DNA from 2 places in the Kitasatospora sp. NPDC090308 genome. Region 1 is predicted to be linked to the other one. Evidence: riboswitches for the same ligand, from Rfam matches in the RefSeq annotation. Region 1 holds a riboswitch; the other holds the start of a gene.
The links. A riboswitch is a leader RNA that binds a small molecule or an ion and turns the genes downstream of it on or off. The one in region 1 is predicted to bind cyclic di-AMP.

Region 2: linked by a shared signal. The riboswitch ahead of ACIQVD_RS03760 (peptidoglycan DD-metalloendopeptidase family protein) and the one ahead of ACIQVD_RS01880 (NlpC/P60 family protein) in region 1 are both predicted to bind cyclic di-AMP.

The regions. Positions count from the first base shown of each region.
Region 1 covers NZ_JBIVXY010000001.1:439,024-444,370, forward strand. Annotated here, with positions in the region: gene ACIQVD_RS01870 (hypothetical protein) at 1-522, opposite strand, end outside; gene ACIQVD_RS01875 (NlpC/P60 family protein) at 750-1,811, opposite strand; gene ACIQVD_RS01880 (NlpC/P60 family protein) at 2,019-3,116, opposite strand; cyclic di-AMP (ydaO/yuaA leader) riboswitch at 3,127-3,280, opposite strand; gene ACIQVD_RS01885 (C40 family peptidase) at 3,680-4,720, opposite strand; gene ACIQVD_RS01890 (NYN domain-containing protein) at 4,905-5,347, opposite strand, start outside.
Region 2 covers NZ_JBIVXY010000001.1:865,785-871,131, reverse strand. Annotated here, with positions in the region: gene ACIQVD_RS03780 (biotin transporter BioY) at 4-600, shown strand; gene ACIQVD_RS03775 (ribose-5-phosphate isomerase) at 672-1,157, shown strand; gene ACIQVD_RS03770 (PP2C family protein-serine/threonine phosphatase) at 1,409-2,611, shown strand; gene ACIQVD_RS03765 (hypothetical protein) at 3,006-3,200, shown strand; cyclic di-AMP (ydaO/yuaA leader) riboswitch at 3,572-3,723, shown strand; gene ACIQVD_RS03760 (peptidoglycan DD-metalloendopeptidase family protein) at 3,729-4,739, shown strand; tRNA gene ACIQVD_RS03755 (tRNA-Gly) at 4,884-4,957, opposite strand; tRNA gene ACIQVD_RS03750 (tRNA-Pro) at 5,118-5,191, shown strand.

The DNA of each region.
Region 1 (5,347 bases):
TATGCCCTGGTAGGCGTCCGCGGAGACGTCCATCCGGCGGGCGAACTGCTGCTCGGTGAGCGGCAGTTCGAGTAGCAGCCGGCCCGTGAACGGCCCCCAGACCGCCTCCACCGCGGGCACCGCCCGGTCCGCCAGCTCGGCCAGCGCGGCCAGTTCCGCCGCCTCGCCGAGGCCGAGCACCAGGCCGCGCCTGCCCTCCGCGGTCCGGACGGTGCCCAGGTCCCAGGGCGCGGCCGCGCCGGTCGGCACCTCCCGGGCCACCCGCCAGCCGGCCGCCTCGCGCACCAGCTCGACCTGCCGCTCCAGCAGCACCGGGTAGTCGTCCACCCCGGCCAGCCGGTAGCCCAGCTCGGCGCCGACCCGCACCCGGTCCGCGTCGGCGGGCGGCTCGGCGAAGGAGGTCAGCTTCAGCGCGTACGCGGCGAAGCGCAGCCCGGCGGTCCGGGTCAGCAGGTCCCGGTCGGCCTCCTCGGCGCCGTCCGCGGAGCCCGCCAGCAGCCCGGCGGTGTCCCGGCCGGCCACCGCGCGGGCCCGCTGCTCCAGCAGCCGTACGGCGGTCTCCCGCAGCCCGGGCGGCGGCGCGGGCGGCGCGGCGGGGGCCGACCGGGCGGGCCGGACCGGCGGGAGCGAGAGCTGGGCGGCCCCGGCGGCGGCCAGCAGCAGGGCGGCCCGCCGGGACAGCGGAGCACCGGCCCGGCCCGGCCCGGTGGCCGTCGCCGGGTCGGTGACCAGGGGCTCGTCGACGAGGCTCAGACCCGCACCACCGTGTTGACCGGCATCGCGCCGACGCTCTCGTAGCGGACCCGGGCCCCGGGGTAGGGGGCGTGCACGACGACGCCCCCGCCGGCGTACATGCCGACGTGGTGCCTGTCGCTGTAGAAGATCACCAGGTCTCCGGGCCGGGCTTCGGCGAGGCTCACCCGCCGGCCGGCCGTGGCCTGTCCCTGCGAGGTCCGCGGCAGGGTCACTCCGGCCTGCCGCCACGACCAGTACATCAGACCGGAGCAGTCGAAGGTGCCGGGGCCGGTCGATCCGTAGACGTAGGGGGAGCCGATCTTGGAGATGGCGGCGGCCAGCGCGGCGGCGGCCCGGTCGGAGGAGGGCGGCTGGTCGCCGAGGTCGATCCGGTCGGTGCCGCGGGTGGCGCGCTGCCGGGCCGCCCGGGCGTCGTCGGCCGTCAGCCGGGCCCGCTCGGCGGGGGCGAGGCCGTTCAGCAGCCGCTGGGCCTTGGCCAGCCGCTCGCGGACCTCGTCCTTGGCGGCGGACAGCCGCTGCCTGGCCTGCTCCAGCTCGTCGAGCTTGGCGCCGGCCTCGTGCCGCCGCTCGTCGAGCCGCCGGGCCCGCTCGGCCAGCTCGCGCAGCCGGTCGCCCTGCCGGGCGGTGGCCTGTTCGAGCGAGCGGGCGCCGGTCAGGTAGCCGGCCGGGTCCTGGTCGAGCATCAGCCGGACGGCGGGGTCGATGCCCTGGGACCGGTACTCGGCGGCGGCGACGGCGCCCAGGTCGCCGCGCATCCGGTTGAGCTCCTCCTGCCCGGCGGCGACCTGGTCCTGGAGGGCGCCGGCCTCGGCCTGGAGCCGCCGCTGCTGCTCCAGCGCGGCGTTGCACTGCTCGGAGGCCCGCTCGGCCTCCTCGTAGAGCTGGTCGACCCGGGCCTTGACCTCGCCGCGGTTGGGCGGGTCGGCGGGGCTGAGCGGGGCCGCGGCGGCCCCGCCCACGGTCAGGCCGAGCGCGCCGGTGGCGGCGGCGGTGAGCGCCAGGGCGCGGGCGAGGCGCTGGACGCCGGGCAGTGGGGTGCGGCGGGGCACGGACACGCGCGACGGCTCCGTTCTGCGGCCGGCCTCCGCCGCCGCCCGCGGTCGGACGGCCGTCCTCGCGGGGGCCCGGGGGCAGAGGTTAGCGATTCCGACCGATCCAGTCCAAACCCTGACAGCACCGAATATTTGACCCCTAATCGGGCATCCGAACGAGAGCGGCCCGGCACCCCGTGCGGGGTACCGGGCCGGGGCCTCGACGGAGCGTCAGATCCGGACGATCCGGTTGATCGGCATCGCGGTCGCCGACTCGTAGCGGACCTGCGCGCCGGTGTGCGGGGCGTGGATGATCTGCCCGTTGCCGACGTACATGCCGACGTGGTGCTGGTCGCCGTAGTAGATGATCAGGTCGCCCGGACGGGCGTTGGCGATGTTGGTGCCGAGGCTGGTGCCGGCCCCGGCCTGCGCCTGCGAGGTGCGCGGGATGGACACCCCGGCCTGCTTGTAGGCCCACTGCATCAGCCCGGAGCAGTCGAAGGTGCTCGGCCCGGCCGCGCCGTAGGAGTACCAGCTGCCCAGCTTGGAGGCCGCCGCGCCGACCGCGTTGCCCGAGAAGCTGGAGGACGCCGGGGCGTTCAGCTCCGCCCGGCCGCTGTCGCGGGAGGCCCGCTGCTGTTGCTGCTGCTGTTGCTGCTGCTGCGCGGAGTCGGCCTTCGCCTTGGCGTCCGCGGCGGCCTTGGCCTCGGCGGCGGCGAGCTGCTCGCGCTCCTGCTGGGTCAGCGTGTTGAGCAGCTCCTGGGCCTTGGCCAGCTTCGCCTGGACGTCCTCCTTGTCGGCCTTGAGGGCCTTGGTGGTGGTGTCCAGTTCGGCGAGCTTGGTCTCGGCCTCCTTGCGCTGCGCGTCGAGCTTGGCCTGCTCGTTCTGGAAGGTCTTGAGCAGGTCGGCCTGGGTGGAGCCGACCGCGTTCAGCGCACCAGCCTGGCCGAGGAAGGTGTCCGGGCTGCTGGAGAGCATCAGCTGCATGGTCTGCGGCATGGTGCCGGTGCGGTACTGCTCCGCGGCGATGCCGGCCAGCGACTCCCGGGCGGAGGTCACCTGCTCCTGCTGCCGGGCGAGCTGGTCCTGGAGCTGGCCGACCTGCTTCTGCAGGTCCTGCTGCTTCTCGACCGAGGCGTTGAGCGCCTCCGTCTTCACCTCGGCCTGCTCGTTGAGCTCGTCGACCTGGGCCTTGACCTGGTCCTTGGTCGGCGCCGGGTCGGCGTGCGCCCCGCCCTGGGCGGAGAGCGCCACGGCAGCGGCGGCGGTGGCAGTGAGAATCGAGACCCGGGCACGGCCGACGGGCTTGGGACGGCGATGGGACGCCACGAAGGCGGACTCCTTCTTCCTCACACCGCCTACCGGGTGAGCTGACGGGTTCGGGCTGGAAGAGATGCCCTACGGCGCTTCACCGACCGCGCGCGGCGGTCGGCCCGGCGCCGATTCACCCCGGGGGAACGTGGTTCCCCGGCTCCGTTCGACAGCACCCCCGCAGGGGTATCCCCGTCGGCAGACCCGGTGTTGACGGTCTGCCCGCTGCGTCACGGACTCGGCGGCGACCTCCGCCGCCGCCCCCCTTGGGCGATCGACACTGCGGTGGTCGAAGCACGACCCTAGTAACCGATCCGTGATCCGTTCAAATCCTTGTCGGAAAAAAATCTGATTCTGAATCAAATACCTCGACACTTATGACCGAACGTGATCGGTTCACTACCCAGCACGGAGCAATTCTCACCCTGCGGCCGGAAAACACCACACCCGGGCGTGTCACGGATCACAGCAGGATCCCGACCCGCCCGGGCGTGTCACAGTGCGTCAGTTGTCGCCCGGTGAGGCGTTTGTCCGATTCGCCGGGCCGTCGATCAGCCCCGGCCGGACCCGACCCGCCCCGGTCAGACCCGGCGGATGGTGGAGATCGGCAGGGTGTCGACCTTCATCGTCTTCACCACGTCACCGGTGCGCGGCGCGTGCACCACCAGGCCGTTGCCGATGTACATGCCGACGTGGTGCCGGTCGCCGTAGTAGATGACCAGGTCGCCGGGCTGCGCGTTGTGCCAGTCGGTGCCCACGTTGGTGCCGTAGCTGCCCTGCGACTGCGAGGTGCGCGGCAGCGAGACGCCGGCCTGCTTGTACGCCCACACCATCAGGCCCGAGCAGTCGAAGGTGCTCGACCCGGTGGCGCCCCAGACGTACGCCGAGCCCTGCTTGCCGAGCGCGGCCGCCACCGCGGTCGCCGCGTAGCCGCTGGCCGGCGGCAGGGTGGACGGGTCGACCCGGGAGGCGCTGCGCGAGGCGGTGCCGCCGCCGGAGCCGCGGAGGATGGAGGCGCGGTCCGCGGCGTTCAGCTTGGAGAGCAGCTTCTGCGCCTCGGCGAGCTTGGCGTTCACGTCGTTCTTGGCGTCGTTGAGCGCCTGGGTCTGGCTGTCCAGCTCCTGGAGGACCTGGGAGGCCTCCTGCTTCTGCTGGTCCAGGCGGCGCTGCTGGTCCTTGAGCGACTTGAGCGTCTCGGCCTGGGTGCTGGCCGCCTGCCCGAAGGAGGTGGCCTGGGTGAGGTACTGGTCCGGGTTCGAGGAGAGCATCAGCTGCATCGACGGGTCGACGCCGCCCTGCCGGTACTGGTCGCCGGCCACCGCCGCCAGCCCGGAGGCCAGCTCGGTCAACTGCTCCTGGCCGCGGGCCACCTGGTCCTGCAGGTCGTCGGCCTGCTTGCGCAGCTGGTCGGCCCGCTCCTTGGCGCCGTTGTACTTCTCGGCGGACTGCTCCTGCTCCTCCAGCAGCTTGTCGACCTGCGCCTTCACCTCGTCCTTGTTCGGCTGGGCCGGGGCGGCGTGCGCGCTGGCCTGGGCCGTCAGGGCGACCGCGGTCGCGGCGGCAGCGGTGAACACGGAGATCCGCGCACGGCTCGGCTGCTTGGGACGGCGGTGGGAGGCCAAGGGGGAGCTCCTTCTTCCTGCTGGACTCACCCCGACGAGTGATGGTCCGGAATATAGGTTTGACGCCAGACCCTAGTGAAGTCCCTGCCTCCGCGTCCACTCCCGGGGGCTTCCGGATGCCCGCCCCCGCCCCCTTTCACGGGACCGTCACACTCCGGCCGCCCGGGGGCCCGCTGACCGCCCCTCAGCTGCGCGCCAGCCGGTTCAGCAGCAGCACCGAGGCCACCGGCCGCGCCCCCGCCGTGCGGACCCCGTCGGCGACCTCCCGGTCGGCGGAGACCACCACCACCGGACGGCCCTGCGGCTCGGCCCGCACCAGCCGGCGGATCAGCTCGTCCGCGGTCTCCCCGGTCCGGCTGAAACGCACCCGCACCCCGCGCGGCGGGGCCATGATCACCGGCACGTCCAGGTCCTGGCCGTCGAACACGCAGGTCACCTCGGCCTGGGTGCGCTGGGCCAGCATCGCCAGCCCGCCCAGCAGCCGCATCCGCTGCTGCTCCAGCGGCAGTTGGGGGTAGCCGGTCTTGGTCACGTTGTAGCCGTCCACCACCAGGTGGACCTGCGGGATGGCCAGCAGCTGGTCCAGCAGCGCCGGGTCGTCCTCGGCCAGGCCGCGCCGGGCCACGT
Region 2 (5,347 bases), 430 kb from region 1:
GCCATGGCCATCGCCGCGCCGACACCCTCCACCGCCGTCCTCGCCGACCTGCTGCCGCAGGCGTCCACCCGGCTCGGTGCGCGCGCCCGCGACCTGGCCCTGGTGGCCGGCGGCGCCGCGCTGACCGGCCTGGCCGCGCAGCTGTCGGTGCCCGTCCCCGGCTCGCCGGTGCCGGTGACCGGGCAGACCTTCGCCGCCCTGCTGGTCGGCACCGCGCTCGGCGCCCGCCGCGGCGCCGCCGCCCTCGGCCTCTACCTGCTGGCCGGCGCGGCCGGCCTGCCGTGGTTCGCCCAGGGCACCTCCGGCGCGGGCCTGGCCACCCTCGGCTACGTGATCGGCTTCGTGGTCGCCGCCGCGCTGACCGGCGCGCTGGCCCGCCGCGGCGCCGACCGCGGCCCGCTGCGCACCGCGGGCGCGATGGTGCTCGGCAGCCTGGCCATCTACGCCGTCGGCGTGCCCTACCTGGCCTTCGCCCTGGACGTCCCGCTGTCCGAGGCCGCCCACCTCGGTCTGTACCCGTACCTGGTCGGCGACGCGCTCAAGGTGGTGCTCGCGATGGGCGCCCTCCCGCTCACCTGGAAACTGCTCGGCCGCCGCTGACGCCGCGTCACCGCCGCCGGGTCCGCGCCCCTGCCGGGGAGCGGACCCGGCGGCATGTCACACTCGTGGTCATGCGCGTCTACCTGGGCTCCGACCACGCCGGATACGAACTGAAGAACCACCTCGTCGAGTGGCTGAAGGGGGCCGGGCACGAGCCGGTCGACTGCGGCCCGCACGTCTACGACGCCGAGGACGACTACCCGCCGTTCTGCCTCCGGGCGGCCGAGCGCACCGCCGCCGACCCCGAGGCGCTGGGCGTGGTGATCGGCGGCTCCGGCAACGGCGAGGCGATCGCCGCCAACAAGGTCAAGGGCGTCCGGGCCGCCCTCGCCTGGAGCGAGCAGACCGCGGCCCTCGGCCGCGAGCACAACAACGCCAACGTCATCTCGGTCGGCGGCCGGATGCACACCCTGGACGAGGCCACCAAGTTCGTCGAGGTCTTCCTCAACACCCCGTACAGCGGCGAGGCGCGGCACACCCGCCGGATCGACATGCTGTCCGAGTACGAGACCACCGGCGAGCTCCCGCCGATCCCGGCCCACCACCCGCAGGGCTGAGCCGACGGGGGACGCCCGCCCGGGCGTCCCCCGCCGCACCCCGCACCGCAGCAAGCACGGCTCGGGCGCACCGCGCCCAACTCGCGGACGTCCGGCCCCGGTTCGGCCGCTCCGCCGGTCCGCCCGCGGAGGACCCCCGCCCCCGGACACGTCCCGGGCGGCCGAAACCCGCCGGGCCCGCCGCCCCGCGTTGCACCCGGTGCCACCCGCCCCGTCGACGCGGGCACCGGCGGTGGATAAGGTCGGTCCCCATGGCCGGCAGCGCGCGTCCCAGTGCGACGGGCCGGGACGGCGGACCGTCCCGCGAACCCGTGACGGCCCGGCTGCGCACGGCGCTGTACCGGGCCCGGCGCAGGCTGCGCCGCACCGGGGTCGACTACTTCCGCGGCGACGGCGCCGACTGGTGGGCGTTCGCCGCGCTCGCCCTGGCCGTCCCGCTGCTGGTGCTGCTCAACATCCTCGTCCCGGACTGGGCGCCGCCCACCGCCCTGGTCCTGCCGGTGCTGGCCGGCGCGCTGCTGCTGCGCCCCGGCACCCTGGTGCTGCTGTACGCCGCCGCGGCCGCCGGGCTGATCACCGAGTCCCTGGTGCACACCGGCGAGCGGGTGGCCAGCCGGCAGCCCGAGGCGTACGCCCACGGCGTCACCCCGGGCGCCGCCCTGGTGGTCGGCGCGGTCGGCGTCGCCGGACTGCTGGTCGCCCAGTTCCGCCGCCGGATCGGCGTGCCCTGGCGCGGCGGCTCCACCATGCTCTTCGACCTGCGCGAACGGATCCGGGTCCAGGGCCGCGTCCCGCAGCTGCCCGACGGCTGGCACACCGACACCGCGCTCCGCCCGGCCGGCGGCCAGTCCTTCTCCGGCGACTTCATGGTCGCCGCCCGCACCGGCCCGGTGCTCGAAGTCGTCCTCGCCGACGTCTCCGGCAAGGGCATGGACGCCGGCAGCCGCGCCCTGCTGCTCTCCGGCGCCTTCGGCGGGCTGCTCGGCTCGCTGCCCGCCCACGACTTCCTGCCCGCCGCCAACGGCTACCTGCTGCGCCAGGACTGGGAGGAGGGCTTCGCCACCGCCGTCCACCTGGTCCTCGACCTGGACACCGGCGAGTACGAACTCCTCTCCGCCGGGCACCTGCCCGGCATGCACCGGCTGGCCGGGGCCGGCCACTGGGAGGTCAAGGAGGCCGAGGGCCCGCTGCTCGGCGTCTACGACGGCGCCAAGTTCGAGGGCGCGCGCGGTACTTTGGGCCCCGGCGACGTGCTGATGCTCTGCACCGACGGCATGGTGGAGATCCCCGGCCGGGACTTGGGCGAGGGCATGGACCGGCTGATGGGCGAGGCCGACCGGCTGGTCGCCACCATCCCGGCGGCCGGGCGCCCCGGGGCCGCGGTCCGGCTGATCGACAGCGTGGCCAAGCACGTCAACGACGACCGGGCGGTGCTGCTGGTCTGGCGCCGCTGACCCCGCCGGGCGCGGACGCGGCGGGCGCGGTGAGCACGGAGCGCCCACGGAGTGTCAAACCCCGACGTTGATCTTCGGCCAATTCCCCTGGCATACCCGGCCGGTGGGCACCGACCCGGTCTGCCTGCCGGTTTGCCGCGGCAGCTGCCGCGAACCGCCTCCCGCCGACGCCCCGTCAGGACCCGTCCGCTATCGTCGCGGTCGGCGAAAATCAGTCCCACCACCCGGGTTGGGGCCCCCGGTGACGGGGCAAGTCCTTTACGCAGTCCGCACGAGCGACCACACTGAGTCCGGATGGAGTGGTGGGGACACGGGGGGCAGGGGCCGGTTTCCGCCTGGAGCCGTCGCCGGTTCCGACCTGAACCCCCGCCATGAATCGAGGAAGTGAGTCCCGGTGGCCTTCTCCGTCTCCGCCCTTGTCCTGTTCGGCGTCATCGTCTTCATCTTCATCCGCAACAAGCAGTTGAAGGGCGGACACGCCATCATCGCCGCGCTGTTCGGATTCATGCTCAGCCAGTCGACCATGGCCGGGCCGATCCAGCAGTTCCTCAACTCGATCTCCAAGGCCATCTCCGGCATCGCGGGCTGACCACCCCGTCCGGCCTCGGGGAGCACGTTCCGACGGGCGGGGGCACCCCCGTTCCGGACCGCACCGCTGCCCGCGGGTGACCAGGCTCACCCGACCCGTCACGCCAGGTCAGCGCCCAGGTGCACGCAGTGGCCGACGTCGCCCGCTGTGTGCGGTTCGTGGGCGCACCGTCATGATCCCGTACGCGCACCGCAGCCCGTCGTCGGCGGAGCGTGACCTGGCGTACCGTCAGCCCCCTCCCGATCACGGGAACGGGGCTCTTCGGCGCTTGCCAGCTCCGCGAGCCGTGGGTTTTGCTTCCTCCGCAGCCCGGACATCGGCCGGGCTGGCCATCGAGCGGAACGCCTAGTCCTGCCGCCGTTCGGTGCCGACCAGACACCACGCCACGGCAGGAGCGGGGGAACCACAGGTAGTACGCCGGGCCCGGAACGCACGGGACGGCTCGGGGTGAAGCCGCGGAGACGCGGCCGGGCAACTCTCGCCCGAACCCGACAGCTCACCTCGTAGGCGTCGGAGAGGAACAGCTTCATGTCCGTCCAGGGCAAGCACCGCAAGCCGCGCCTGACCACCATCGCCCGCATCGCCATCGCCGCCGGCGTGGTGGGTGCCGCGGTCGGCCTCCCGGTCTCCGCCGCCTCCGCGCACGGCACCGCCGACCACCAGGACGGCGGCCGCCAGTGGGCCAACGTCTCGGTCGACGCCACCCCCGTCGCCGACACCACCGGCCACCCCGCCGGTGACGCCGCCGCGCAGACCTACAAGGTCGCCGCCGGCGACACCCTCTCGAAGATCGCCACCGCGAAGAACGTGGACGGCGGCTGGGAGAAGCTCTACCAGGACAACCGCTCGGTCATCGGCGGCAACCCGAACCTGATCTACCCCGGCCAGCAGCTGAGCGTCAACGGCCAGGCCGCCCCGGCGACTTCGGCCACCACCTCCTCGGACGCCGCGGCCACCGCCGCCGCCCCGAAGGCGCAGGCCAAGACCGAGGCCCCGGCCAAGGCGAAGGCCGAGACCCCGGCTCCGGCCCCGGCCAAGGTCGAGGCCAAGACCGAGAAGTCGTCCTCGGCGAAGTCGTCGACCGCCACCGCCTCCACCGGTTCGAGCAGCGCCGGCTCCGCCGCGAGCTCCTCCTCCGGCTACGTCGCCCCCGCGCCGGGCAGCGTCACCACCGGTTACAAGGTGGCGGGCTCCAGCTGGTCCAGCGGCTACCACACCGGCATCGACTTCCCGGTCTCCACCGGCACCAGCCTGAAGGCGATCGCCAACGGCACCGTGGTCTCGGCCGGCAACGGCGGCGCCTACGGCAACCAGGTCGTCATCAAGCTCGCCGACGGCAAGTACGCCCAGTACGCGCACCTCTCCTCGATCTCCGTCTCGGCCGGCCAGTCCGTGACGGCGGGGCAGCAGATCGGCCTGTCCGGCGCCACCGGCAACGTCACCGGCCCGCACCTGCACTTCGAGATCCGCACCACCCCGGACTACGGCTCCGACATCGACCCGGTCGCCTACCTGGCGGCCCACGGCGTCAACGTCTGATCCCCGGCACCACCCCCCGGAGGCCCCGCGCGACCCACCGCGCGGGGCCTCCGGGCCGTCCGCGGGGCGGGAGCGCGGGGCCGGTGCGCCGGAGGGGGAACGGCGACGGCCCCGACCGCTGGGCGGTCGGGGCCGTCGGCCTCGTGGAGCGGGTGACGAGAATCGAACTCGCGTGACCAGTTTGGAAGACTGGGGCTCTACCATTGAGCTACACCCGCAGGGAAGCGCCCTCCGCCACCGTGCGGTGGTGAGGACTGGCCCAGCGTACCTGGTCGGGTCGGTGGATTGCACACTCCTTCCCGTTGTCGGCTCGTCCCCGGCTCGTCGATATCGCCCCGGTCGGGGGCGGGTCGACGTGTACTCTTCTGCTCGGCACCACGGGGTGTGGCGCAGGTTGGTAGCGCGTCCGCTTTGGGAGCGGAAGGCCGTCGGTTCGAATCCGGTCACCCCGACCGCGTGCGGCAGGGTCTCGTCGGCGGGCGGGGCCCTGTTGTCGTTGCGGCCCCGTCGTCGTCGCGCCCCGCCGCCGTGGTTCCGCCGCCGTGGTTCCGGGCCCCCCGGGCTCCCGGCCCCCGGTGCCGGGCACAGCCGCTTTCGTGGTACCGGTA